Linked DNA regions of Metabacillus sp. KUDC1714. The protein of the gene in region 2 binds, or shares a complex with, the protein of the main gene of each other region. Links are inferred from orthologs where the notes say so. Each region holds a gene or a part of one and is shown on either strand. Other genes may lie near its edges.

The links.
Region 1: the proteins of accD (region 2) and accB are in contact, whole or in part, in a solved structure (PDB 8UXZ), measured with the Escherichia coli proteins. The link is inferred for Metabacillus sp. KUDC1714 from one-to-one orthologs.

What each region holds. Positions count from the first base shown.
Region 1 is NZ_CP055263.1:67,416-80,457, forward strand. What follows is about bases 10,355-13,042. They hold accB (acetyl-CoA carboxylase biotin carboxyl carrier protein), read right to left. Parts: upstream 12,102-13,042; coding sequence 11,607-12,101; downstream 10,355-11,606. Other genes in these bases: accC (acetyl-CoA carboxylase biotin carboxylase subunit), read right to left, coding at 10,355-11,594; HUW50_RS00380 (SpoIIIAH-like family protein), read right to left, coding at 12,575-13,042. Outside these bases: DNA repair protein RecN, read right to left, coding at 148-1,848; ahrC (transcriptional regulator AhrC/ArgR), read right to left, coding at 1,902-2,351; HUW50_RS00330 (TlyA family RNA methyltransferase), read right to left, coding at 2,622-3,473; dxs (1-deoxy-D-xylulose-5-phosphate synthase), read right to left, coding at 3,470-5,371; HUW50_RS00340 (polyprenyl synthetase family protein), read right to left, coding at 5,697-6,581; HUW50_RS00345 (exodeoxyribonuclease VII small subunit), read right to left, coding at 6,578-6,829; xseA (exodeoxyribonuclease VII large subunit), read right to left, coding at 6,822-8,174; bifunctional methylenetetrahydrofolate dehydrogenase/methenyltetrahydrofolate cyclohydrolase FolD, read right to left, coding at 8,269-9,126; transcription antitermination factor NusB, read right to left, coding at 9,160-9,543; HUW50_RS00365 (Asp23/Gls24 family envelope stress response protein), read right to left, coding at 9,809-10,192; more of accC, read right to left, coding at 10,242-10,354. UniProt on the Escherichia coli protein: This protein is a component of the acetyl coenzyme A carboxylase complex; first, biotin carboxylase catalyzes the carboxylation of the carrier protein and then the transcarboxylase transfers the carboxyl group to form malonyl-CoA.
Region 2 is NZ_CP055263.1:440,381-456,824, forward strand. The notes cover bases 5,476-8,323. They hold accD (acetyl-CoA carboxylase, carboxyltransferase subunit beta), read right to left. Parts: upstream 7,414-8,323; coding sequence 6,538-7,413; downstream 5,476-6,537. Other genes in these bases: accA (acetyl-CoA carboxylase carboxyl transferase subunit alpha), read right to left, coding at 5,567-6,544; HUW50_RS02220 (FadR/GntR family transcriptional regulator), read right to left, coding at 7,592-8,224; HUW50_RS02225 (NADP-dependent malic enzyme), read right to left, coding at 8,236-8,323. Outside these bases: HUW50_RS02185 (DUF441 domain-containing protein), read right to left, coding at 1-275; sporulation integral membrane protein YtvI, read left to right, coding at 402-1,517; HUW50_RS02195 (FxsA family protein), read right to left, coding at 1,629-2,015; pyk (pyruvate kinase), read right to left, coding at 2,255-4,015; pfkA (6-phosphofructokinase), read right to left, coding at 4,232-5,191; more of HUW50_RS02225, read right to left, coding at 8,324-9,465; dnaE (DNA polymerase III subunit alpha), read right to left, coding at 9,770-13,138; HUW50_RS02235 (sporulation membrane protein YtrH), read left to right, coding at 13,361-13,696; sporulation membrane protein YtrI, read left to right, coding at 13,693-14,196; HUW50_RS02245 (YtzJ family protein), read left to right, coding at 14,752-14,937; HUW50_RS02250 (DHH family phosphoesterase), read right to left, coding at 15,096-16,034; HUW50_RS02255 (YtpI family protein), read left to right, coding at 16,229-16,444.

The DNA.
Region 1 (13,042 bases), 370 kb from region 2 along the record:
TTTAATTTAGCCTTTTGAGCTCACATTTATAACTTGAATATCTAGAAAATTGAAGGTTTTATTGTAAGTTTTAAGCATAATTGAATAATTTCGGTTCAAGACTAACATATACAAATAAAAAGCTACCTTAATTGGCAGCTTTTTATGTTAACCTTTTGATGTATGTGCAAGTGCTAGGAGTTCTTTTGCATGTTCCTTTGATAGCTCAGTAACTTCAACACCAGCTATCATGCGACCTATTTCTTTAATTTTTTCCTCTTCAGCAAGCGGCTTAACACTTGTTTTTGTCCGGCCTGTATTCGTTTCTTTTGCTATATATAAATGAGTGTCAGCCATTGCCGCAACTTGTGGTAAGTGTGTTATACATAAAACCTGAGATCCGTTTGAAACACGGTAGATTTTTTCGGCGATCGCTTGTGCGACACGTCCACTAACACCTGTATCAACCTCATCAAAAATAATTGAGGTAATTCCTTGGTGCTGCGAGAATATGCTTTTCATTGCAAGCATTATCCTTGAAAGCTCACCACCAGAAGCGGTTTTACTAAGCTGCTTTAATGGTTCACCAGGATTGGTTGACAAATAGAATTCCACTTCATCAATACCTGCAGGAGAATATTTCAGATCATTTGTTGAAGTTCTTTTTTTAGCAAAGTTTACATCAAAGGTTGTTTTTTCCATATAAAGCTCTTTTAACTCACGATGTATTTCATCAATCAACACTTTTGCAAAATTTTTACGAATGCTCGTCACATTATTTGCTTCAATCGTTAGATCTTGAAGGACAGAATCAAGCTCCTTTTGTAGCTTATGTAAATGACTGTCACGATTTTTGATCGTATCAATTTCGTCTTCAATTTTAGCAGAATAAGTTAATATTTCCTCAACGGATTGCCCATATTTTCGTTTTAAATGATTTATTTCATTTAAGCGACTTTCTACAAAATTTAAGCGCTCTGGATCAAACTCAAGTGCTTCTAATTCATTCCGAACTTGATATGAAAGATCCTCAAGTAGATAATATGCATTTGAAATTGTTTCAGAGAGCTCCTTCAAGGTAGAATTTATCGAACCAACATCTTCTAGATTACTCATTGCATGTCCGACCCAATCTAGTCCTTTGTGCTCACCATGTAGTGAATTGTAGCTATTTTGCAATGATTCATAAATTTTTTCATAGTTAGAAATCTGAGTTTTTTCTTCCTGTAGAAGTTCATCTTCCTTTGGTTGTAAATTTGCACTTTCTATTTCCTCTAACTGAAATTGAAGGAGGTCAAGTCGATGTGCCATCTCTTGCTCATTTTCCGAAAGTTGGGTGATTTTTTTCCGGAGCAAGTCGAAGCTTTTATAAATTTCAACATATTCTCCAAGTGCTTGCTTTACTTTTTTTCCACCATATTGGTCAAGCAGTGTTAAATGATTCTCTTCATTCATAAGCTCCTGATTGTCATGCTGTCCATGAATATCAACAAGATACTGTCCTATCTCCCTTAAGATTGCAATAGTAACAAGCTTTCCATTAATCCGACATATGCTTTTGCCTGAAGATGATAAATCCCGTCTTAAAACAATCATGCCGTCGCTCACATCAATGCCAAATTCGTCACATTTCGTGTAGACAGGGTGTTTTTCATCATCTAAAAGGAACAACCCTTCAAGCTCTGCTCGTTTCTCTCCGTAGCGAACAAATTCAGAAGATCCTCTAGCCCCAGCTAGTAAATGAATTGCGTCAATAATGATTGATTTACCTGCACCAGTTTCTCCTGTTAACACTGTTAGTCCTTTTTCAAAAGAAACAGTTAACGACTCAATTATGGCAAAGTTTTTTATAGATAATTCCGCTAACAAACAAAATCACACCTCTTGTTTAATTTGGCTTATTTCGCATGTTTTTTCTAACTTTAAAGCATGTCCAAAAATCGTTCTGATATTGAATCAGTATCTTGTGAAGTTCTACATATGATTAAAATCGTATCATCTCCACATATCGTACCTAAAACCTCATCCCAATCAAGATTATCAATTAGAGCACCAATTGCATTTGCGTTTCCAGGTAGAGTCTTCATAACAAGCATATGGCCAGCTGAGTCAATTTTAACAAAGGCATCCATTAAAGCACGTTTTAACTTTTGTAATGGATTAAAGCGCTGATCGGCAGGCAAGCTGTATTTATAGCGTCCATCCATCATTGGAACTTTTACTAAATGAAGCTCTTTAATATCACGGGATACTGTTGCTTGTGTTACATTAAAGCCCATTCCTTTTAATAAATCAACTAATTCATCTTGTGTTTCAATATCATTGTTTGATATTATTTCACGAATTTTTATATGTCTCTGTCCTTTATTCATTAAAGCACCCCTTTTTGCAATGATGCATTTTTATACATTTTCTGCATGTTTATACCTTACATCTTATATTAAAACCCTTAAAAAGTACAGTTTTAATAAAAATCATTTAGATTAAACTGCATAAAACAATGATTATCGGGGCTATTTTGTCTTATAATGATAAAAAACTAATAATTCATAAGTTGCATGAATATCCAGATAATTTAGAAAAACCAAAGAGGATAGCAAGCTGTATTCTCCATCAAGAAAAAAACAGGATAATAGCAATTGCTAATTTTCCTGCTTTTCTTTGAGTTTATTCTCTTTTAGTTTTGCATGTGCTTCTTCAACAACATCACTAGCAGGAATACCAAAATGATTTGTTCCTTCCTCTTGCAATCCTTCGAAGCGAAGATGTAAAAGGAACTCGATGTTTCCATCTCCACCTGTGATCGGTGAGTATGATAAGTTATAAATATCATACCCCTCTTTTAGGGCAAAGCTGACCATGTCATTTAGAACAAGCTCATGAACATTTGGATCGCGAACAATTCCTTTTTTTCCAACTAGCTCTCTTCCTGCTTCAAATTGCGGCTTTACTAAAGCCACAATATCGCTATGTGAAACTAAAATTGTTTTTAATACAGGTAAAATAAGCTTTAACGAAATAAAGGACACATCAATCGATGCAAATTCTGGTAACCCTTTTTCAAAATCAGCAGCTGTAGAATAGCGGAAGTTTGTCCGCTCCATAACGACTACACGCTCATCTTGACGTAGCTTCCATGCTAATTGATTGTAGCCTACATCTACCGCATATGAGAGCTTAGCACCATTTTGGAGAGCACAATCTGTAAAACCACCTGTAGAAGAACCAATATCAATCATGATTTTATCTCGTACATGTAGATCAAAATCTTTCATTGCTTTTTCAAGCTTTAAGCCTCCACGACTTACGTAAGGAAGAGTATTCCCCTTTATCGTTAGTACAAGGTCACGGGAAACCTTTTCTCCTGGCTTCTCTAAACGTTCTTCATTTCCGTATACAATTCCTGCCATAATCGCACGCTTCGCTTTTTCCCTTGTTTCAAACAAACCGTTTTCAACCAATAAAATATCTAGTCTTTCCTTTTTACTGCTCATGATCTAAGTACCTTTTTCTCTTTTTCAGGCATCATTGCTTTAAGTTGGATAATAACATCTTCTGTTGTCATACCGATCTCTTCGAGTAATTTAGAAACACTACCATGTTCTATAAACTGATCTGGTATACCTATACGGGAAATCTTTGATTCGTAATAGTTATTTTCTTGGGCAAACTCTAGAACAGCACTTCCAAATCCACCTTGTAAAACAGCTTCTTCTATGGTTAATACAGGAATATGTTCAGCAAAGATATCATGAAGCATGTATTCATCTAAAGGTTTGATAAAACGTGCATTAACCACACGAATCGATTTACCTTGTTTCGCTAAGGTTTCAGCTGCCTCAACTGCCATTTCAATTGTCGTGCCAAAGGTAAGAATAACAGCATCTCTACCTTCTCTAAGAACTTCCCACGATCCAATCGGGATTTCTTTAAGCTCTTCATCCATTTTCACACCGATTCCATTTCCACGTGCATAGCGTAGCGCGATAGGTCCATCATTATATTTCAAAGCTGTATTAACAAGATGTTGGCCTTCATTTTCATCTTTTGCCATCATAAGTACCATGTTTGGCAAATGTCGTAAAAATGCAATATCAAAAACGCCTTGATGGGTTTCTCCATCGGCACCAACTAGTCCAGATCTGTCAATTCCAATAAATACGTTTAAATTTTGACGGCAAATATCATGAACAACTTGATCATATGCTCGTTGTAAAAATGTTGAATAGATTGCTAAAAACGGCTTCATGTTTTGGGTAGCAAGTCCAGCTGCCATTGTGGTAGCATGCTGTTCAGCAATTCCAACGTCAAACATTCGGTCCGGGAACTCTTGCGCAAAAGCTTCTAACTTAGATCCAACCGGCATTGCTGGTGTCACAGCGACAATTCGCTCATCCTCACGAGCAAGCTTAAGTACTGTATCACTTACAAGCTTACTCCAAGCTGGTCCAACAACTTTTGGTTTTAAGAAATCACCAGTCTCAATTTTGTAAGGTCCAGTGCCATGCCATGTACCAATTGTATCTGTTTCTGCCGGTTTATACCCTTTTCCTTTCTTCGTGATCACATGAAGAAGAACTGGTCCTGAGGTTTTTTTAGCATATTGAAGATTTTCAAATAAATCTTCATAATTATGTCCGTCAATTGGTCCTAAATAAGTAAAACCTAATTCTTCAAAAAACACACCTGAGACTAGCATATATTTTAAACTATCTTTCACTCGTTCAGCTGTTGACGCAAGTTTCCCGCCTACAGCTGGAATTTTCTTCAATAAATACTCAAGCTCATCTTTAACCCACTGATATTTTCCGGCTGTTCTTAGTCGGCCAAGAACATTGTGAAGCGCACCAACGTTAGGGGCAATCGACATTTCATTGTCATTTAGAACAACGATAATATCCTTTTGCTCATGCCCGATATGATTTAAGGCCTCAAGAGCCATGCCACCAGTTAGTGCTCCATCACCGATTATGGGAATTATATGTTCATTTGTTTTCTTTAAATCTCTTGCAATGACCATACCCATTGCGGCGGATAATGATGTTGAACTATGACCTGTCTCCCACACATCATGTTCACTTTCATTGCGTTTCGGAAAACCACATAGGCCTTTGTATTGACGCAAAGTATCAAATTCATTCGCTCTTCCAGTTAATATTTTATGAACATAGGATTGATGTCCTACATCCCAAATAAATTTATCTTTAGGACTGTCAAAAACTTTGTGAAGGGCAACTGTTAGCTCAACAACACCTAAGTTTGGACCAATATGTCCACCAGTTTCTGATAGCTTTTCAATTAAAAATTGCCTAATTTCCGCACTAAGTTTTTCAAGGTCGTTATTCGATAGCTTTTTTAAAAAGCTTGGGTCTTTAATGGATAGAAGATCCAAATGGATCACTCACTTTCGGGTTCAGTTTGATTCTATATTCGTGTTTGTATATAATTTGTTCTTATACCTTAGTCTTATCTTTATATTTTAACGTAAACTTCTTTTATTTGAAAACAATTTAAGATTTAATCTTAGCATCTAATACTTCCCTTATTAAAAGGACAAATATGTGCAAGCAAAAACTTACCATAAAATAGCTTTAATTACAATATTTTATGTCCATCACTGCGTGGAGAAGTTCTGAAAAATCGAGTAAATAGGACAAAAAACCGCTACCTATTGGAAACGGTTTTAGTAAAATCCTTCACACTTAATTTCGTCATGATTAATGATCCCTATTTGCTATTAAATCACACATTTGTACAAGTAAATTTGAATAAACAGATAAACTATTTAAAATCGTCTTTGCGTGGTCAATGTGATCATTAAGTTTTTCTTTTGCACCTTGCATCGTTAGAATGGAGGGATATGTTGTCTTCTCATTCGTCGTATCAGATCCCACAGGCTTCCCAATAACGTCTTCGTTCCCTTCAATATCTAAAATATCGTCACGAATTTGAAATGCAATACCAAGATGATAAGCATACTGACGTAGTTTTTCGATATCCTCTTCAGGGGCTCTCGCCAAAATCGCACCTGAAATGATGCTAAATCCGAGGAGTTTAGCTGTCTTGTTTTCATGGATGTACTGAAGTTCTTCAAGGGTTAAATTTTTTGCTTCCCCTTCCATATCAGCAACCTGTCCACCAACCATGCCTTCTGCTCCAGCTGCTTTTACTAGTTCTGAAACAACGCGAAGCTTGTTTTCCGATGAAGGATAAGGATCATTTACAATTAGAGAAAAGCTTTGTGTTAAAAGTCCATCACCTGCTAAAACGGCCATTGCTTCGCCAAAAACTTTATGGTTTGTCGGCTTTCCACGTCTTAAGTCATCATCATCCATGCACGGAAGGTCATCATGAATAAGTGAATAGGTGTGAATCATTTCAACCGCACAAGCTGTAGCTATACCTAATTTTTCAGTTTGTTTGTATGTATGAAGCAATGCTAAAACAAGAATTGGACGCAAGCGTTTCCCGCCTGCTTCTAATGAATATTGCATTGCGTCTTTTAATGTTTTTGGTGCTTGAAGCTTTTCAATATACTCAGGCATTGCTTTTTCAATGATTTGTTTACGTGAAACTAAAAAGTCGTTAAGCTGTATGGTCACGCTTTTTCTTCCTCCTGCAGCTCAAATGGCTTTAATTCCCCATCTTCACGTAAAATAAAATCCATTTGTTTTTCTACATGCTGTAGCTTATCATGACAAAGCTTTGAAAGTTCCATACCCTTTTGAAAGTATTCAATGGCCTTTTCAAGTGGTACATCTCCTTCCTCAAGCTTCCCAACGATTTCCTCTAACTGTTGCATGGCATGTTCAAAGGATACTTCCTTAGCTTTTTGCTCTTCCTTACTCATGAACGGATCTCTCCTCTATTCCCTGTACTTTACAGTCTAGTTGTCCATCTTTAAGTTGTACTTTTACCATCTGTCCTGCCTCAATTTGATTAATACTTTTAACAAGTTCTTTTTCATGATAAACAAGGCTATAGCCCCTGTCCATAACTCTTAGCGGACTTAATGCATTTAGTTTAGCAATTGTTTCATTAAATTGCGAATGTTTATAGGTTAGTACAGAACTCATTTCTCGATTAAGCTTTTTAAACAATAATTGATACGCTTCCATTGAGCGTTTCACTTGACCCTTTGGATGTACATTTGCTAGTCGATTTTTCACATGTGTGAAGGAGTCTTTTTTATGAATGATGGCCCGTTGTCCTTCTTTATTAAGGCGTTCAACAATTAAATCTAATTGTTGCTCCTTTTGTAAATAAAGCTGTTTTGGATATTTAAAGGCATAGGATGTTTGATAATGGTTTAACCGGTCTTTATTTGAGGTTATTTTCTCCCGCATGGTTCTTTTAAGCCTATTTTTACGTTCTAATAAGCGATCCATTAATTCGGAAAAATGAGGTACAGCTAGTTCGGCAGCACCTGTTGGTGTAGGAGCTCGTAAATCGGCTACAAAATCAGCAATTGTATAATCTGTTTCATGTCCTACAGCAGAGATAATTGGTATTTGTGATGCGAAAATTTCTCTTGCTACGATTTCTTCATTAAACGCCCATAGTTCTTCAATTGAGCCTCCACCTCGACCAACAATTAAAACATCTAATGTATTTAGCTGATTCGCTTGTTTTATTGCTTTCGCTACAGAAGCACCTGCCTGAACTCCTTGTACAAGAGCTGGTATTAAAATAACCTTTGCAAGTGGGTAACGACGATTGATCGTTGTTAAAATATCACGAATCGCAGCACCTGTAGGTGAAGTTATGACCCCAACTTGATCCGGATATTTTGGTATTGGCTTTTTGTGAACTGGATCAAAAAGACCTTCTTTTTGCAGAGTTTTTTTCAGCTCCTCGTAAGCTAAATACAGACTACCGATACCATCTGGCTGCATTTCCTTCACATAAACCTGATAGCCACCACTTTGTTCATAAACCGAGATTTCGCCACGGATAAGAACCTTCATACCATTTTCCGGTTTAAACTTTAGGGATTTATTGGCACCGGCGAACATGACGGCTTGAATTCTTGCCTTTTCATCCTTCAATGTAAAATACATATGACCACGACTATGTAAATTGAAATTTGAGATCTCACCCTTTATCCAAATATCGGTTAAATGAGGATCAACATCAAATTTACGTTTTATGTATTTCGTTAAGGCTGTAACTGTTACATATTTTATTTCACTCATAGTACAACCTCCTTTACTAAACTAATAACTTTAAAATGACTGAATAGGGACGGAGTAATACAGATCGTTTCTCCGTCCCGCTTTTAAGTATGTTTTATTTAGTACTTAGAAATTGTTTCGCAGATTGAACTGTATTATGAGCTAGCATCGTAATAGTCATCGGACCTACTCCACCTGGAACTGGTGTTAAGTAGCTTGCAACTTCCTTCGCTTCATCAAAAACAACATCACCACATAATTTACCAGTTTCAAGTCTGTTAACACCTACATCAATGACAACAGCTCCTGGTTTAATGTCCTCGCCTTTAATAAAATTAGCGCGGCCAACAGCAGCTACCAAAATGTCTGCTTCTTTCGTAAAAGCTGATAAATCCTTCGTTTTTGAATGACAGTAAGTAACTGTTGCATGTTCGTTTAAAAGAAGTTGTCCAACTGGTTTTCCGACAATATTACTTCTTCCAACAACAACCACATTCTTCCCAGTCATTTCTACGCCAACTGACTTAATCATTTCAACAATTCCAGCTGGTGTACAAGGTAAAAATGTTTCTTGACCTGTCATCATACGACCAATATTAATCGGATGGAAGCCATCAACATCTTTTAAGGGTGAAATTTTTTCAACAACAGCCGTTTCGTTAATATGTGCAGGAAGTGGCAGTTGAACTAATATCCCATGGTATTCATCATTATTGTTGTAGTGCTCAATTACATCAAGCAATTCTTTTTCTGTAAAAGATTCAGGGAAATTTTCTAATTTAAAGCCAACACCGATTTCCTCAGATGCCTTTTGTTTCCCTCTAATATAGGAAAGTGAAGCAGGGTTGTCCCCTACTAAAATAACGACTAGCTTTGGTAATAAGCCTTTTGCTTTAATTTGTTCCACTTCTTTTGCTAATTCACTTCGTTTTGTTTTTGATAATTCTTTTCCATCAATAATAGTTGCAGTCATTTCTAATTCCTCCTCAAACTTTGCATTACCTCTTTACAGGCCTTTTTTGATTTTAGAAAGGACACCATTGACGAATTTACTAGAATGATCATCCCCAAACGCTTTTGCTAGTTCCACTGCTTCATCTAATGTTACATTTGCTGGAACTTCCTCATATTTTAGCTCATAAGCAGCCATACGTAAGATCGTTTTATCGATATTCGCTAAGCGATCAATTGTCCAATTAACTAGGTGAGGCGTAATTAACTCGTCTAGCTCCTTTTCGTGTTCGATTGTTCCGAAAACAAGACTGTTCATAAATTGATCTGGAGTCTCCTCGTCTAGTACATGCTCAATTGCTTCATTTGGTTCTATATTACTAACATTCACTTGAAATAGCGCCTGTAGTGCCTTTTCTCTTGCTGTTCTTCGTTTCATTCTTTACTTGCTCCTTTAATGTTTAAAAGTCGAATGTCATAAAGTGATCATACCATATCCAACTGTCAGATTCATGCCGAAAATCGATTGTTTTTATGTATTTCCGAATGAAAAGGCTTTATTTTTATAAAACATTCGTGGTTTATTTTATTTCTATAATAACAATATAACCAGTCGCCTGAAAATCTATAAACACTTTCAAAAACAAAAGAAAACCAAAGGGGCCAACCCTCTGGTTTTGCTCTTGATCAAAGATTAATTCAAATTACATTTCTTGATCAACTTCAACTTCTTGTGTACGTGATTCGAATTGAATTCCCACAACATGTATGTTTACTTCATTAACTTCTAAAGCTGTCATGTTCAGTAAAGCTTGACGGATGTTATCCTGAATTTTTTGTGCCACAGTAGGAATAGATACACCAAAAATCATGACACAATAAACTTCGATAACGATGCCTTCTTCAGTAAGTTCAACTTTTACACCCTTACCGTGATTTTTCTTACCCAATCGCTCAACTACTCCTGCTGCAAAGTTTCCACGCATTGACGCAACACCTTCTATTTCTGATGCTGCAATACCTGCAATGACTTCTATTACTTCTGGAGCAATCTCTACTTTGCCTAAACCGTTATAATCTTGATTCATTTCTAAAACGTTATTAGTATCTTTCAAGGGTCAGCACCTCCGAATAAATTTACGAATCCATGACCTTATACATTTCTAAAAATTTCGTGTTAAAATCACCTGATACAAATTTTTCATGTTCAAGAAGTCGCATATGAAATGGAATTGTTGTAGAAATTCCTTCTATAACAAATTCACTTAATGCACGCTTCATTCGAGCAATTGCTTCATCTCTTGTTGCACCATACGTTATCAACTTTGCTATCATTGAATCATAGTATGGTGGAATTGAGTATCCTGGATATACCGCTGAATCTACTCTAACACCTAGACCACCAGGGGGCAAGTACATCTCAATTTTACCTGGAGATGGCATAAAGTTCTTTTCTGGATTTTCGGCATTAATTCGGCATTCGATTGCCCAGCCATTAAATGTAACCTCATCTTGAGTCACAGGTAATTTTTCTCCTGAAGCAACTTTGATTTGCTCTTTAATTAAGTCGATTCCAGTTACCATTTCTGTTACCGGATGCTCTACTTGGATACGTGTATTCATTTCCATAAAGTAAAACTTTTTATTAATATGATCAAAAATAAATTCAACCGTTCCCGCACCTGTATAAGCTACTGCCGCTGCTGCTTTAACTGCGGCATCACCCATTTGTGCACGAATTGTTTCATCGAGCGCAGGTGATGGCGTTTCTTCGATGAGTTTTTGCAGTCTACGTTGAATGGAACAGTCACGTTCACCTAGATGAATAACATTTCCATGTGAATCAGCTAACACTTGAATTTCAACATGGCGGAAATCCTCAATGTATTTCTCAATATAAACGCCTGGGTTACCAAATGCAGTAGCTGCCTCTTGTTGGGTAATTTCAATCCCTTTTACTAGTGCTTGCTCATCTACAGCAACGCGGATACCTTTTCCACCACCACCAGCAGTTGCTTTTATTATAACAGGATATCCCATATCGTTTGCCAGCATTTTTGCTTCTTCGATGTTTTCGATAATTCCTTTAGAACCTGGAACTATTGGGACACCTGCTTTACGCATTGTTTCTCTTGCAACATCCTTTGTGCCCATTTTTGAAATGGCTTCTGCACTTGGTCCGACAAAGATAATATTGCATTCTTTACAAAGCTCTGCAAAATCTGCATTTTCTGCTAAGAAACCATAGCCTGGATGAATTGCTTCGCTTCCAGTTAATTTTGCGACACTAATTATGTTTGTAAAATTTAAATAGCTATCTTTTGAAGCAGTTGGACCGATACAATACGCTTCATCTGCAAGCTGTACATGTAATGCTTCACGATCTGCTTCAGAAAAAACAGCAACTGTTTCGATATCTAATTCCTTACATGCTCGGATAATTCGAACAGCAATTTCTCCTCGATTGGCGATTAGTAATTTCTTTATCATCATTTTGGCTCCTTACTCAGGCTTAACAAGGAATAAAGGTTGACCATACTCGACAAGCTGTCCATTTTGAACGAGTATTTCGACGATCTCACCCTTCACTTCTGCTTCAATTTCATTGAAGAGCTTCATTGCTTCTACAATACAAACGACTGATTCTTTTGTAACCTTTGATCCAACTTCTACGTAATTGCCAGCTTCAGGTGAAGATGCTGCATAAAACGTACCTACCATTGGAGACGTAATCTTATGTAAATGAGATGTATCAGCTGTAGGTGCTTCAACAGTTTCCTGTGTTGGAGCTCCAACAACTGGTGCTTGGGCTTGTACTGGTTGTGCTTGTACTGACTCAAGCGTAGGGGAAGTGGCTACAGTACGTACTACCGTTTCGACTTCAGGTAATTGCTTTTTCATTTTTATTTTTGAACCTTCGTGCTCAAATGAAAATTCATTAATTGATGAGTGATCGATTAATTTAATAATTTCTCTGATTTCTTGTATTTTTAGCATGCTTAGGCACCCCTTTAATCATATGATCATTTACGTAAAAACATGATCTACTAATTTATAGTCTAGTACTAAAACTTAGTCCCATAATATTATCTTACGATACATCACTGAAGAAATTCAACAACAATTGTACCCATTTCCTCAGGTTTCTACTGATTTTCATAAGTGTTTTTGATTGTTTTCCTTTTTATTCAGCTTTGCTAGTCGTATTTTACATTCTATCTTATAGTTTACCATCTTGTCATTCATGTACCTAATTAGTTACTATGAAAAATAGTATTATCTTTAATTTCTTTAAAATGAAGTCCCTGTTAAACTTGGTTGTTGATGTACGCTTAAGCGTTCACTTTCCGCGATTTGTCCGGGAGCATCACGTATCCGTTCCAATCAACAGTGAGCATTAACTACAGCCAAAATAAAAAAGTCAATCCGATTAATAATCAGATTGACCACTTCATATATTTAAAGCTTAATTATTGTTCAAATGTAACGACCACGTTCTCCATATTTTCCATTTCATCTCTTACAAGCACCATAATCTTGTTAGCAGCAGATTTGTCATGCTCTTTTGATGCTTTTACTGTAATTTTTACATTGTTTCCTTCTGCACGAACAAGTGCATCATCATAGCCTTGTGATTTAATAAGCGTCTCAAGAACTGTTTCCTTATGTGCTGCTTCGTCTAATGCTTCCATTTCGTCATACGCCTCGTTCTTTTCTTCAGGAGTTGTATCATTACTTGCAACGATTGTATCTAATTGACCCTTTCTTTTGCTGCGCTGATCTTCTAATTCCATACGTAATTCTGCAAATAATTCATCGCTAGTCACACTAGAAATTACAGTTCCATCCTCAAGCTCTTCTGTTTGTACTTCTCCTTCTTCAGCGTTGGCTCCAGTTTCATCCTGAGACTCTCCTTTTTCAGAGTCTTTGCCGTCTTT
Region 2 (16,444 bases):
GCTCCTAAAGCAATCCATGCATAAGCAGATTTTACTGCTTCTAAAAGCTGTTTAAACCCGATATCCCCTGTGGCAATTGGAACAAGTACAGCTATTGTAATTATCGTAACTCCCCAATTTATCCCTTTTGATCCGACTGTTGGAAGTATTTTTGAATCCAAACCAATTACCTTAATGATAATTAAGCATGAAACAGCGATAATTAATGATTGATTTTTTGCTAACACTCCGATACCTAGCAATATAAGTAAAAATAACATTGGTTGACTGAACATGTTGTTAACCTCCAAACTGACCATTTCTAGATCCTACATCCTTATAATATAAATTCAGATAGTATAAACAAGCCTGTGGTGTAATAAACATCTATAAGACGCGATACTATTACGGGAGGAGACAAGTTGAATTTGTATTATGTTTATAGCATGTTAAGACTTTTAATAATTGTTAGCTTATCAATCCTCGGTATCTTTTTCACTTATTATTTATCTACTTTGACATATCCTTTTATTATTGCCATTTTCATCTCACTGCTAATTAACCCATTTGTTAATTTTATGGAGAAAAAAGGCAGAGTCCCTAGAGGTTTATCCGTGATCATCGCAATTTTATTATTAATCTGTATCATTGCCGGGATACTTATCCTATTAGTTGCCGAAATAGTCACAGGTACAACATACTTAGCTAAGGTTTTACCAGGGCATTTAACATTGCTAGCTATGTATATTGAAACATTTTTTGTCGAGAAGATCATGCCTTTATACAACCAATTAACCTATCTTTTTAATAATCTTGAATCAAATCAACAACAATCCATTATTATAAATATCCAAAACATAGGTGAGCAGGTATCTTCAAGCGTGGGAAATTTCATAAAAAGCTTTTTAGAAAATATACCAATGATGATTAGTTGGCTCCCAAATGCAGCTACTGTTATTATCTTTTCCTTATTATCTACATTCTTCATCAGTAAAGATTGGTATAAATTTAAGACCACACTTAAAAAAATCCTTCCTCCTAAAGCAAGGAAAAGTGGGAAAACAATTTTTGAAGAACTAAAAAAAGCGCTTATTGGGTTTATTCGGGCGCAAGCGACACTTATATCCATTACAACGACGATTGTATTAATCGGCCTTCTGATTCTACGTGTTGATTATGCGATAACAATTGCTTTGCTAATTGGATTAGTTGATATCCTACCATATCTAGGTACAGGGTTAGTATTTGTTCCTTGGATTGTTTACTTAGCGTTTAGCGGCAGTCTCCCACTCGCAATTGGGATTGGCGTTCTGTATCTCATCGTATTATTGCAAAGACAAATAATGGAGCCTAAAGTACTTTCTTCAAGTATTGGATTAGATCCTCTCGCCACCCTAGTGTCTCTTTTTATCGGCTATAAGTTAATTGGATTTTTAGGACTTATTGCAGGGCCCGTTGTTCTGGTAATTTTAAAAACCTTACACAGCGCAGGTGTATATATGGGTTTGTGGAAGTTTATTGTTGGGAAAGAAAAGTAAATCGGCTGACTCCATTTCGAAGAATCAGCCTTTGTACTTTTTTGAAAATAAAAAATTATTGAACTGTGGATACCACTTTAACATCTAGCTCCTTCGTCTTTCCAAGAAAAATTAACGAATAATTGTAAATTGATTCTTGTCTATCATTTTTCGAATAATGGATAAAAGAATCGGTTTAATTTTATTCCTACTTATCGGAAATAACAATAAAAATCCCGTTACATCCGTTATAAAACCCGGTGTAAGTAGCAATAGGCCACCAACTAAAATACATAATCCATCTAATATAGCCTCATTAGGAATTTGTCCGTATTGCATTTGTTGCTGTGCTTTTCTTAATGCTTCGGTTCCTTGTTTTTTTGCAAGCCACGCCCCAACCACACCAGTTAAAACAATCAGTAAAATAGTTGGAAGTACACCTATCGTTTTTCCAGAAAGAAGTAGAAACCCAATTTCTAATGCTGGTATGACAATAATCAAAAATACTAATAACCTCATTATCTCACCTCTTTAAAATATAGGCATGAAAAGCTTTGTTCTCACTGTGTACTTTCTTCTATTTTATTCGATTGATTAAAAAAAGAGAAGGAATTCCCTTCTTCCCCCTTTTTAGTGGATAAACAAAAAGGAATCGGTGGTCCCCGATTCCCTCACATCTCACCTCAAACTTCAAATTGATAAAGTCTGAGACAAGAAAAATTAATTTTAAACAAGAATAATTAACCCTAGCCTATTTATTACAGTACACTCGCGTGGCCTTCATAAATGACGCCACGAACAGAATCCACAGTAATATCTTGACCATCCTTTAATAGAGTTGTTACACCTTCTACTCCGACAATAACAGGGATTCCAAGGCTTAATCCAACGACTGCAGCATGACTAGTTAATCCACCCTCTTCAGTTATAAGAGCCGAAGCTAATTCAAGTGCCCCCATCATATCGCGATCTGTGCTTTGAGCAACTAGAATAGCGCCTTTTGTCATCTTTTCTTTAGCGTCTCTAGCTGTGCTTGCTACAACAACCTTACCGAAGGCAGATTTACGTCCAATCCCTTGTCCTTTTGCAAGTACATCACCAATTACATGTACTTTCATTAAGTTTGTTGTTCCTGCTTCACCAACAGGTACTCCTGCAGTAATGACAATTAAGTCACCATGTGAAACAAAACCACTGTTTATTGCTTCTTCAACAGAGTTATCTAGCATTTCATCTGTCGACGTTGAGTGGTTTCCACTTCTTGGATAAACACCCCATACTAGAGCTAATTTACGAGAAATTGAATCAGAAACCGTTACAGCTACAATCGGAGCTTTTGGACGATATTTTGATATCATTCTTGCAGTATGTCCACTCTCTGTTGGTGTAACAATTGCTGATACACCTAAATTCAATGCCGTATATGATGTTGATTGACCAATTGCATCAGTAATTGTAGTACCTACTTGTGCACTACGCTTTGAAAGAATTGATTTATAATCAAGTGCTTCTTCAGCTCTTGAAGCAATGTTATGCATTGTTTTAACCGCTTCCACTGGATATGATCCCGCAGCAGTTTCACCTGAAAGCATGATTGCATCTGTACCATCAAAAATGGCATTGGCTACGTCACTTGCTTCTGCACGTGTTGGTCTAGGATTACGTTGCATACTATCGAGCATTTGTGTTGCTGTAATAACAGGTTTTCCTAATGCATTACATTTTCTGATTAATTCCTTTTGAACTAAAGGTACTTCTTCAGCAGGAATTTCAACACCTAAATCACCACGTGCAACCATTAAACCATCTGAAACCTCAAGAATTTCATCGATATTGTCTACGCCTTCTTGATTTTCAATTTTAGGAATGATTTGAATGTGGCTAGCATTATGTTCTTCAAGTAGCTCGCGAATTTCAAGAACGTCTGATGCACGGCGAACAAATGATGCTGCAATAAAGTCAACATCTTGCTCAATACCAAATACGATGTCTTTCGCATCTTTTTCGGTAATACCCGGAAGTTTAACACTCACACCTGGTACGTTAACACCTTTTTTATTTTTCAATGTACCACTGTTTTTAATTTTTGTTTTTATTTCACCATTTGAATGGTCTAAACCAATTACTTCAAGTTCGATAAGGCCATCATCTAAAAGAATAGTTGAGCCGATATGTACATCATCTATTAAGCCATCATATGTGACAGAAAATTTATCTAATGTACCTACAACTTCAGTCATAGAAATAATAATTTCATTTCCAGCAACAAGCTCAATTGCTCCATTTTCCATTGTGTTTGTGCGAATTTCAGGACCTTTAGTATCCAATAAAATTGCAACATTTTTATTTAACTTTGCTGAAGCTTCTCTGATGTTTATAATTCTAGCACCATGTTCTTCGAAGTCACCATGAGAAAAATTCAAACGGGAAACATTCATACCTGCTTCCATTAACTCTGTTAATTTTTCAATCGATTCACTAGCTGGTCCAATTGTACATACAATCTTAGTTTTACGCATTTACGTTCCTCCTACCATTTTTGTGGAAAAGGGGACAGATCTAAATTAAAGATTGTCTTCCTTTAGATTCCACAACTATTATGGTTTTTTATAATCTTAGCTAATTCCCCGCAACTTCATATCAGGGTAATGCATTTGAATACAGCACATCAAGGGTTGAAACACCCCAATTAGTGCGTAGGCATCCTGTATGAAAACGATCCCAACATTTATATATTAGATTGATAATTCTTTTGATAAGCGGTACATATCATTGTCAATTGTATGTGGTTGATCTAGTATTTCAATGATGTCATGATGAACGAGTTCATTCTTTTGAATACCTACACAGCGTCCGCCTTTACCTTCTAGAAGTAATTCTACAGCAAAAGCACCTAATCGACTAGCTAATACACGGTCAGATGCAGTTGGTGATCCACCGCGTTGAACGTGACCTAACACAGATACACGTGTTTCAAAAGTAGTAGCTTCTTCAATTTGTTTTGCAAAGTCTACTCCACTTCCAACACCTTCTGCCACAATAATTATACTGTGTTTTTTGCCTCGCTCATTCCCTCGCTTTAAGCGTGCAACAATATCGTCCATATCATAATTTTCTTCTGGAATTAATATTGTTTCTGCTCCGCCTGCCAAACCTGACCATAAAGCGATATCACCTGCATGTCTACCCATTACTTCAATTACATATGTACGTTCATGTGATGTAGCTGTATCACGAATTTTATCAATCGCATCAATTACTGTGTTAAGTGCAGTATCAAATCCAATTGTAAAATCAGTTCCTGGAATATCATTATCTATCGTGCCAGGTACTCCAACACATGGAAATCCATGTTCAGTTAGTTTTTTAGCTCCCATATATGAGCCGTCTCCACCAATTACTACTAACCCTTCAATACCATGCTTTTTTAGTTGTTCAATCCCTTTTTTCTGTCCTTCAATTGTCTTAAATTCAGGACATCTTGCTGAATATAGTTTCGTACCACCACGGTGAATAATATCTCCTACAGATCCTAATTCTAATTTTTCAATTTGACCTTCAATTAAACCCGTATATCCATGATAGATACCATAAATTTCAACATTATGAAAAATTGCCTTACGTACAACTGCTCGTACAGCAGCATTCATACCTGGAGCGTCTCCTCCACTTGTTAGAACACCAATTTTTTTCAAATTTCTTCACCCCACTATAATAATATAGCACATTGATTTACTTTAAAAATAACATGAAAGAAAAGTCAAAACAACAAGATCAAACGTGCAACTTTTGTCGAATAACCTTTTTTAAGAGCCTCTATCATTATACAATAAATTAACCTCTGTGTTTAAAGAATTATATAATTTTGCAAAATTATTGTCTTTCCTTGCATGCTAGTAAAGCAGCAGTGCATGAGTGCCTCTAAGCTAATTAGCCTCTATTGAAAATAAAACCTTCATTACCTTCCATAGTGACTAGTCCATAGAAAGCAAGATACCCAAATTAAGTCTAAACAAACCATATTTTTCATTACCACCAAAAGAAACGTGGACCTTGAAGGCCACACGTTCTTATTTTACCCCAAGTAATTCATTTGTAAATGATACTTGCCCGATTCTTTTAAACTTTTCGTAACGATGGTGAATGAGTTCTTCACCAGTCATTGCTGATAGAGTTTTTAAAGAGGTTGCTAATATTTCTTCAATATAACCTGCTTGTTGAGGGATATCTTTATGTGCTCCACCCTTCACTTCAGGGATTATTTCATCAACAACACCAAGTTCTTTTAGGTCTGGTGCAGTTATTTTCATTGTTTCTGCTGCTTTTTTTGCTAATCCAGCATCCTTCCACAATAATGCTGCAGCACCTTCTGGTGAGATAACAGAGTAAGTAGAGTTTTCTAGCATGTGAATATAGTTACCCACACCTAGAGCAAGTGCACCTCCACTCCCACCTTCACCAATCACTATACAAATTACTGGTACTGACAACCCAGCCATTTCAAACAAATTTTTAGCAATTGCTTCGCTTTGACCACGCTCTTCTGCAGCTTTTCCAGGGTAAGCACCTTTTGTATCAATAAAGCAAATAATTGGACGATTAAATTTATCCGCTTGCTTCATTAATCTTAAAGCTTTACGATAGCCTTCAGGATGAGGCATACCGAAATTTCTACGAATGTTTTCCTTCGTATCCTTACCTCGTTGATGCCCAATAACAGTAACAGGAAGACCTTTAAACTTTGCAATTCCACTTACAATCGCATCGTCATCACCATAATAACGGTCACCGTGACATTCAAAGAAATTAGTAAAAATGTGTTCGATATAATCTAAAGTTGTGGGTCTACTAGGATGTCTTGCAATTTGAACTCTGTCCCAAGGCTTTATATTTGTATAAATCTCATTTTCTAGCTTTTCTAATCTTGCTTCAAGCTTTTCAATTTCGGATGATAAATCAACATCTGAACCTATTGTAAATTCTTTTAATTCACTAATTTTTTTTCTAAGCTCGGTTACAGGCTTTTCAAACTCTAATTCGCCTACCATGTTAATTCACCTCCTGATTGATGAATGTCAAGAATATTACTTAGCGTTTCCTTTAACTCTTGACGATTTATAACAGCATCAAGCTGACCATGTTTTAATAAAAATTCAGCAGTTTGAAAATCTTCAGGAAGTTCTTCTCTAATTGTTTGCTCGATAATTCTTCTTCCAGCAAACCCAATAAGTGCTCCTGGCTCAGCAAAATTATAATCACCTAACGATGCGAAGCTTGCTGACACCCCACCTGTTGTAGGATGTGTCATAACAGAAATAATTAAGCCTTGATTATCACTATAAAGCTTAAGTGCAGAGCTAGTTTTAGCCATTTGCATTAAACTTAATACACCCTCTTGCATTCTTGCACCACCTGATGCAGTTAGAATAATAAAGGGTAAGTTCTTTTCATTAGCTTTTTCAATTGTACGAGTAATTTTTTCACCAACAACTGACCCCATACTTCCCATTCTAAAGCTAGCATCCATGATGGCAAATGTTGTTTTAAAGCCATTTATGGTACCTTCACCTGTAACAACAGCTTCATTTTGTTGTGTTTTTTGACGGTCCTTTTCTAGCTTTTCTTCGTAGCCTGGAAATTGCAGTGGATTTTCTGAAATCATTTCTTTATCATATTCAATAAAACTATGCTCATCAAATAAGCTCTTAATGCGTTCCATAGCGTTCATTTGATGATGGTAACCACAATTCATACAAACCTTCTCATTTTTTATTAATTCTTTTGTATACATAATTTTTTTACAACTCGGACATTTAATGACAATTCCTTCAGGAACATCTTGTTTTGCTTGCTCAGACGGAACCTGTGCATATTTTTTTTTCTTCGGTTTCGGTTTCGTAAACAAATCTTTTAACAAAACGGTACCTCCCCTTTTCTAAAGCTGTTTCTCTACAATTCTTCTTTTTCATATTGAAAGTATTGAGGTTGAACTAAGCTAATTTACTAGTAAAACTATCATCAAGAATACTATTATTTATCAGTTATCTATACTTTATAGAATGATGAATAAGCATGTTGTTGAAGCTTGTCAGTATCTATTCGACATATTCCTTAAGTGATACCTCTTCGTAAGCAGCAAAAACCTTTTCTTGTTCCTTGTTTAATAAGGCATTAACTAGCATTTCTAATTTTTCATTTGAATAAACCTTCACTTGATCACTCTTACAAACAAAGGTAACATAATCATTTAACACCATCCATATACGAAAAAGAAGATGGTTATTAGAGAGTTGAATAATCTCCCTCATACATTCATATCTTGTTACTGTATTCTTTGAAAGTTTTTCTGCTATCAATTTAAGTTCTGCTTCAGGATTGTTTTGCAAAACCAATTGCAATGCATTATATTCCAATAGAGAATTCATTTGGATAATATCAACAACCGCTTTTGAATCCTCTAATATAAACGTTCCTAAAAGTTCAATAAGATTATGCTCTCGAAAATCTTTAAGAAATGTGCCTTCTCCTCTTCGCGTTTCAATCATCCCTAAAAGCTCAAGGGCACGCAATGCTTCTCTTACAGATGATCTACCAACCTTAAGCTTTTCTGCAAATTCTCTTTCGGAAGGGATTTTATCACCATATGAAAGCTGCTTTTCTGCAATATAAGCTCTAATATGACGAAGAATTTCTATATAAACTTTTGATTGTGCGGTTGTCAAAGACAAATCACTCACTTCTACTCAATAATAGCAAGCTGCCTCGTTTTTTCTGCAACTTCTTCTGGGTCAACTTTTATTCTAGCCACACCAGTTTCCATAGCAGCCTTTGCCACTGCTGATGCTACTGCTGGGGCAACACGTGGATCAAATGGAGCTGGAATAACATAATCTGAAGTTAATTCACTTTCCGAAACAAGTGATGCAATTGCTTCTACTGCAGCTATTTTCATCTTTTCATTAATGTGAGTTGCTCGAACATCTAATGCGCCTCGGAAGATTCCAGGGAAAGCTAGTACATTATTAACTTGGTTCGGAAAATCTGAACGACCTGTTCCAATAACCTTTGCACCAGCTTCTCTTGCATCTTCTGGCATAATTTCTGGGACTGGATTTGCCATCGCAAATATGATTGGTTCGGGGTTCATTGACTGAACCATTTCTTTTGTTAGTGCACCTTCAACTGAAACTCCAATAAACACATCTGCTTCTTTTATTACATCAGCAAGCGAGCCTTCTAATTGATCTCTATTCGTAAATTTCGCTACTTCTGATTTTACCTCATTCATACCTGCTTTACGATTTTCGTAAATAGCCCCTTTAGAATCACACATAATAATATTTCTAACACCGTAAGTATAAAGCAACTTAATAATTGCAATGCCAGCTGCACCAGCGCCATTAGCAACAACACGAATATTTGACATGCTTTTCCCAACCAATTTTAAGGCATTAACAAGTCCTGCAACTGTTACAATTGCTGTTCCGTGTTGGTCATCATGAAAAATAGGAATATTCGTTTCCTTTTTTAAACGCTCTTCTATAACAAAGCAGTTCGGAGCTGCAATGTCCTCGAGGTTTACACCACCAAAGGTTGGTTCAAGAAGCTTAACTGTATTTACGATTTGGTCAACATCTGTTGTATTTAAACAAATTGGAAAAGCATCTACTCCTGCAAAGCTTTTAAATAAGACCGCTTTTCCTTCCATTACAGGCAGAGCAGCCTCTGGACCAATATTTCCTAGACCTAAAACTGCAGTTCCATCGGAAACAACTGCAACCATATTACCTTTCATTGTATAGTCGTATACTTTGTTTTTATCATCATATATATCTTTACAAGGTTCAGCAACACCAGGTGAATAAGCGAGACTAAGATCGTGTGCATTTCTCACAGGTATTTTAGATTTTGACTCAAGCTTTCCCTTATTTACTCGGTGAATATGTAAAGCTTCTTCTCTTAATGACATCATTAACATCCCCTTTGTACCTTGTAAAGTTTTAAGACCTATAAAAAAATATTCTTTACAATCCCCCAGTGGTCTGACCACTAATAATCATTATTAAATGATAACATAATTCATCTGTTTGTAAAGTAGGACTTGTCGTAGGTTGGAAGGAAAACAGGTTACTTTTAATTAGTCCTATCGTTATTTTTATCTTTGGGTGTCTGATAAGACATATTTAACGACAAATTATGAGTTTATTCCTTCCATTCATAAGTAATTGACTGTTTATGTCTAATTAATTATTGTAAAAAAGTAATTTTCATAATTATTGATGGTTCCTTAAAACAACATTTTCTTTACCAAGTAATTTAATTAATGCATCCATACATTCTTCAGTTGGAGAAATAAAGAATTCTGATGGAAGTTGAACAGTTCTTTTTTCAGATTCATAATAGAGAAATACTGGAGTATCCCCACTGAACTCTTTAAGGTAATTCTTCACTTCAAATAATCTTTTTGGTTCCATAGATTGTCTTTCAATTTTTATAAAAAGCTTTGATTTGTCATCAAGACTAGATAGTTCTTCTGGTGATACGACTTTTTGGATAATAAATTGGACCTTATCTTGACGTCTCTCTACTTTCCCATCTAAAAGGAAGGTGTCACCAATTGATATCTTTTCACTAAATTTAGTATAAATTTGTGGAAACATAACAGCATCAATATCACCTGTCTCATCAGCAATGACTAAAAATGCCATTACGTCACCTTTTTTCGTGCGGATTGTTCGAATACTCACGATCATTGCACCTATCATGGCTTTTTTATCTATTTTCAAACCCATATCTGATATATTACTTGCATTAACTGATTGAAATTTTTCCCGATACAGTTCGACTGGATGGGAAGAAAAGTAGAAGCCAAGTGTTTCTTTTTCAAATTTCAACTTTTCTTCAATTTTGAATGGTTCTACCTCGATGTATTTAGGCTTGAGTGCAAAGGCTTCTTCCTCAAAAAAATCAATCTGATTCTCATCAGTCGGTGTAAGCAATTCTGCATGCTCAATAGCAACATCTAAGCTGGCTAGCAAGGTTGCTCTCTCCACTCCAAAATCATCCATAGCTCCTGAAAAAATTAACTGTTCCATTATCCGACGATTAATAATCTTCATTGATACCCTTATGCAAAAATCAAATAAGTCTGTAAATGGTTTCTTTTTGCGGGCATGGAATATTTCTTTTATCGCTGCAATCCCAACATTTTTTATTGCAGTTAAGCTATATCGAATATTACCATTCTCAACTAAGAATGGGTATGCACTATAATTTACAGAAGGAGGTAAAATTGTAACTCCCTTCTGTTTTGCTTCACGTATATACTGTGAAACCTTATCGTCATTTCCACTCGCACTTGTCAATAGAGCCGTCATAAAATAAAGTGGGTAATTCGCCTTAAGATATGCTAATTGATAAGCAATCATGCTGTATGCCACTGCATGACTTCGATTAAAGCCATAATCGGCGAATTTCACAATTAAATCATAAACATTATTTGCAACTTGTTCATTATAACCATTAGACTTACAACCCTTCACGAAATGCTCCCGCTCTTTATCAAGTACATCTTTCTTCTTCTTACCTACAGCTCTTCTTAATAAATCAGCTTCACCTAAAGTAAATCCAGCAATAGTCGAGGCAATTTCAATGATTTGTTCTTGATAAACAATGACTCCATAGGTCGAATGTAAGATGGGCTCAAGCGCAGGGTGGAGGTAATGCACAGAGCTTTTCTGATGTTTTCTTTCAATATAGAGAGGGATATTTTCCATTGGGCCCGGACGATACAATGCATTAACTGCAACGATATCTTCAAGGCTTGTTGGTTTAAGTCGTTTTAAAACACTTCTCATACCTTCAGACTCTAACTGAAATACACCTGTTGTATCCCCACTTGAAAGTAGAGAAAATGTTTTTTCGTCCTGATAAGATATTTTCGGTAAGTTAACAGAATATCCTTCTTCACGCTGGATTAATTTTGTTATATTTTCTATCAATGATAAATTCCTTAGACCTAAAAAGTCCATTTTCAATAAGCCTAGATCCTCTAAATAATCCATTGAAAACTGAGTTAAATATACTTCATGCTGCCCATTTTGAATCGGGACAATATTAGTTAAAGGTTGGTCACTTAGAACAACACCTGCTGCATGTGTTGACGCGTGTCTTGGAAGCCCTTCTATTTTTAATGCTGTATCGATTATCTTTTTATATAACTCATTTTCACGAATCATTTTTTGTAAAACATGCGATTCTGTTATGGCTTTTGTAAGAGTAATACCAGGACGTGTTGGAATTTGTTTAGAAAGTAATTCGGTTTCCTTCGGTGAAGCTCCCATTACTCTACCAATATCACGGATTGCAGCTTTTGCAGCCAAAGTTCCAAACGTGATAATTTGCGCTACATGAATTTTCCCATATTTGTTCGCAACATAATGAATGACTTCATCTCGTCTTGTATCTGGAAAATCAATATCAATATCAGGCATTGTAATTCGTTCTGGATTTAAAAAACGTTCAAAAAGGAGGCGGTGTTTAATCGGATCAACATCGGTAATTTTTAACACATAAGAAACTAGTGATCCTGCTGCCGATCCACGCCCCGGACCCGTAAGAATGCTATTTTCATGTGCATATTTCATAAAATCCCAAACAATTAAAAAATAATCGCTAAAATTCATCTTCTTTATGACACTTAGTTCATATGTAAGTCTATCTAGATAGCTTTTCTTAGGTTCCTCAAAACGGTCTTTTAATCCTTCCATACAAAGTTGTTCTAAATATTCATTCGCACTTTCACTGTTTGGTGTTGGGAATTTTGGTAAATGTGTAACTCCAAGTTCAAGATCAACTTGACACCGCTCCGCTATTAACAAAGTATTTTCTAACGCATCAGGATATTGATCAAATAGTGAGACCATGTCCTCCTGCGATTTTAAATAATATTCATTCGGTGTGTGTAAATCAATGTGCTCATCTGAAAGCTTATCACCGTTTTTTATTGCTGATAAACATTTATAAGCCATATAGTCGTCTTGCTCTAGGTAGGCAACATTATTAGTTGCAACAACGGGTACCTTCGTTTCTTCGCTCAAAGAGACTAGTTCGGTTAATAAATGCTTTTCCTGCTCTAACAAGTGATTTTGGAGCCCCAGATAAAAAGATTTTTGACCAAATATAGTTTCATATTTTTTCGTTAGCTCTTTTGCTTTTACACGATTTCCTTCTAATAAATTTTTCTCAATGATTCCGTCCATTCCTGGGCTAATGGCGATTAGACCCTGACTATAGCTCTTAAGCCACCTTTCAGGTAATCCTTCAGGAGTTTTCGTCTGCAGTGCACTACTAATCTTTAATAAATTTCGATATCCATTATTATTTTCTGCTAATAAAATAAGTGAGGTAGACTCTCCCTCTCCTTGTTCATCTAGAATGTTTATTGTTAAACCGATAATTGGCTTAATACCATGTTGTTTGCATAGCTTATAAAACGCAACAGTACCATACATGACTTGATCATCGGTTAATGCCAATGCTTTAAATTTAAGTGTTTTCGCTTTATTTACAAGCCTGTCCAACCTTGCAGCACTCGTTAACAGGCTGTATGCACTTTTTACTTGTAGATGTACGAAAGGCAAACAAATTCCTCCTTTCTTGAACTAATTTATGTAAATTTCTATTATTTAAATTCACTAATGTATATCCTTCATTATATTCCGAGATTATTTTCGATACAAATAGAAAGATACATGCTCTGTTCATAAGATGTATAAAGCTAATCTATTTTCTATTTTACATGTAAAACAAAACATACTTAAAAAGGGTCGTCCATATACATTATATAGAGGAGGATGATGTTTATGGACAACGAAGCCTTTATACCGGCTTTTATTCATAGCTATTTTATTGCATTAGGGGTTATTTTAGGTGGTACACTTATAGGTGCAATTGGAGCTTTCTTGGCAGGTGAGCCTCCTTTAACGAAAATGTTTGAGTTTGCAAATCGCTTAAAAATATGGGCACTTGTTGCTGCAATAGGTGGAACATTTGATGCTTTCTACAGTTTTGAACGTGGTATTTTCCAAGGAGAAACAAGAGACATCATAAAACAAGTATTACTAATTATTTCTGGAATGGGTGGAGCACAAACAGGCTGGCTTCTAATTCATTGGTTAACACAGGAGCATATTTCATGAGAATTCCACCACATTATCAACAACCTTCATGGCAGCGTTTTTTTGCCGGTGCAGCGATTGGGGCAATTATTAGCTGGGGCGTTTTTTTATTTATCTTTGGAGTGATCCAAGAAAAGCATAAGACCATTATCGATGAACAAGAGTTAACTATTCAAAAGTTAAGAAAAGACAAAGAAATTTATCAAGAAGAATATATAAAATTAAATAAAGAAGCGCAACAAAAAATTACTGTTCAAGAAATAAATATCCATCTAACAAACGGTGACAAATATCTTTTTAAGGATTTTATGATAAAAAATATAGAGGATGAGGTAGAAAAAGATTTATCTGATTTAATTGCAAAAGATATCGAGAGCGTTTCTTCAAGTCATTTATTAATCGAAAGAACGATTGAGAATAAGGTTTTTAAGAGAGATGGAAAAGAATATAAACTTGAGATGACAAAATTCATGTTACTAACAACTATTTATATTGAGGTTGAGATCTCATTTTTAGAATAGGCTCTGTTAAAGCTCACTGGTGATTTTTGTACTTTGTTGATTGGAACGGATATGAGAGACTCATGCAGGTGCATAGCACCGACGAGGCTCCAGGACCGCCCCGGAAAGCATTCACCTGCAGCGGAAATAAAGAAACAAGTATAACAGAGCCTTAGAATAAAAAATTTTATGGAATATGCAAAAATGAATCGCATTTAACTCAAATATCCGATAAAATAGAAATAGGAAAAACAAGTAAATGATTTATTTTTTACTTTCATCAAGAATTACTACAATGTTCACCTCTCTCTACTCACCTCAAGGGTAAAAAACTTGTGAAATCCTATGATATCTTTTTTGATAAACACCTGCCTACTGATTCTATATCAACTACCTAAAGTAAGTGTAATGCACAAACAGTTTGATGGCAAAAAGCAAAATATTTATTTTACCTTTTACCATCATGACATTCCGTTCAATGTTTCACAAATCATTTTAAGACGAAACTGACAAAAAAAGGAAATGTCACACTCGTCAATATTGATTTTGTAATGACATATTAATGGAGGGATTAAAATGGACATTTTTAATTCAAAAAAAATTGCTCAAGAAAAATTAGAGCATATTAAAAATGGCTTTTCAGCATATGTTGAATCTGCCGAACTAGCAAAGTTAATAAAAAAAGAAATACAAGTATTAAATCTCGATGTATATGAGGATGCCACTGATATCGGGGTTTGGTTTATCCCAAACAGAGATTAGTAAGCGTTATCATACCCCCTCAACTTTATAATTTCTTTATTGTATGAGACATTACTATTCTTTTTTTCTTGAAATCTTCAAAAAGTCCATACCCTATAAAAAAAGGTTCGGAACCCTATCACAATTCCGAACCACTACATAACCTTTTTCATAACTATTTAATAATCTTGACAAAGCTCTTCCAAATCTTTAAGCACCTGAACAGCTTCTTCCCAGTTATAAATGGATGCTCCTGATGCTAAAGGATGTCCACCACCATTATATTTCCTTGCTAATTCATTTATCACAGGCCCTTTTGATCGCAATCTGACTCGAATTTGATTTTCCTCTTCAACGAAAAACACCCAAGATATAACTCCCTCAATATTTCCGAGAATACCAACCAACTGAGATGCTTCTGAGGGCGTTACTTCATACTCAGTTAAGATCTCCCTTGAAATATTCATACTTGCAGCACCTGATGAAGTTAACGTAAAGTTTTGCAGCACATAGCCACTTAGCTTTGCAACATTCCGCTTTGTTTTGTAAAGTTCATTATATAATGGAGTAAACTCAATTCCTTCAGATATTAGTGCACTAGCGTAACCAAAAGTCTTTTCAGTTGTACTAGGGAAAAGGAAGCGCCCAGTATCACCAACAATACCGGCATATAATAACTGTGCAGCTTTTTTAGAAAGTACAAGCCCCTGTTCTTTACCTTCTAAAAATAATTCATAAATCATTTCACTTGTTGCAGCTGCTGTTGTATCAACCCATAGCAGATCTCCATACTTGTCCTCATTCGGATGATGATCAATCTTTATCAGTTTTTTACCATTTTTATAGCGTTGATCACTTACACGAGCTTGGTTCGCAGTATCACAGACAATAACTAACGCTTCCTGGTAAACGTCATCATCTACTAGATCCATTTTATAAAGAAATTCCAAAGATGGCTCACTTTCACCAACAACAAAGATATTCTTTTCTGGATAAGATGCCTTCAACACTTCAGCTAACCCACATTGTGATCCATAAGCGTCTGGATCTGGACGAACATGGCGATGAATAATAATCGTATTATTTTGATGTATTTCTTCTAAGATCTGCTGTTTCATTTGAATCTCCTTTAAAGTTCTTTATTAGTTATTAAATCATAAATACATGTATTTAAAAAGAAAGAATAATCAGCAAATAGGAAATAAGTACAATTTAATGAAAGTCATGTTAAAATAAAGCGAGACTTTTCAGATCTTTATGGTCAATTTTAAAATAACAGCTGAAATATGATTTATTGTGGAGGTTTTTAAATATGCCAGTGTTAGTTGTGATCATCGTTATTTCTTTAGCTTTTTATGCATATTTTAAGGTAAAAGCATTTAGATCCACTAAGTCGATCGAAAAACGGTGGATAGCTGCAAAATCTAGTATTGCATTAGGATTATTTGTTGCATCTTTTGGCCTTAACCAATTATTCCTATATCGTTCCACCTTGTCGTTAATCGTGGGAATAATCTTTGTACTTATT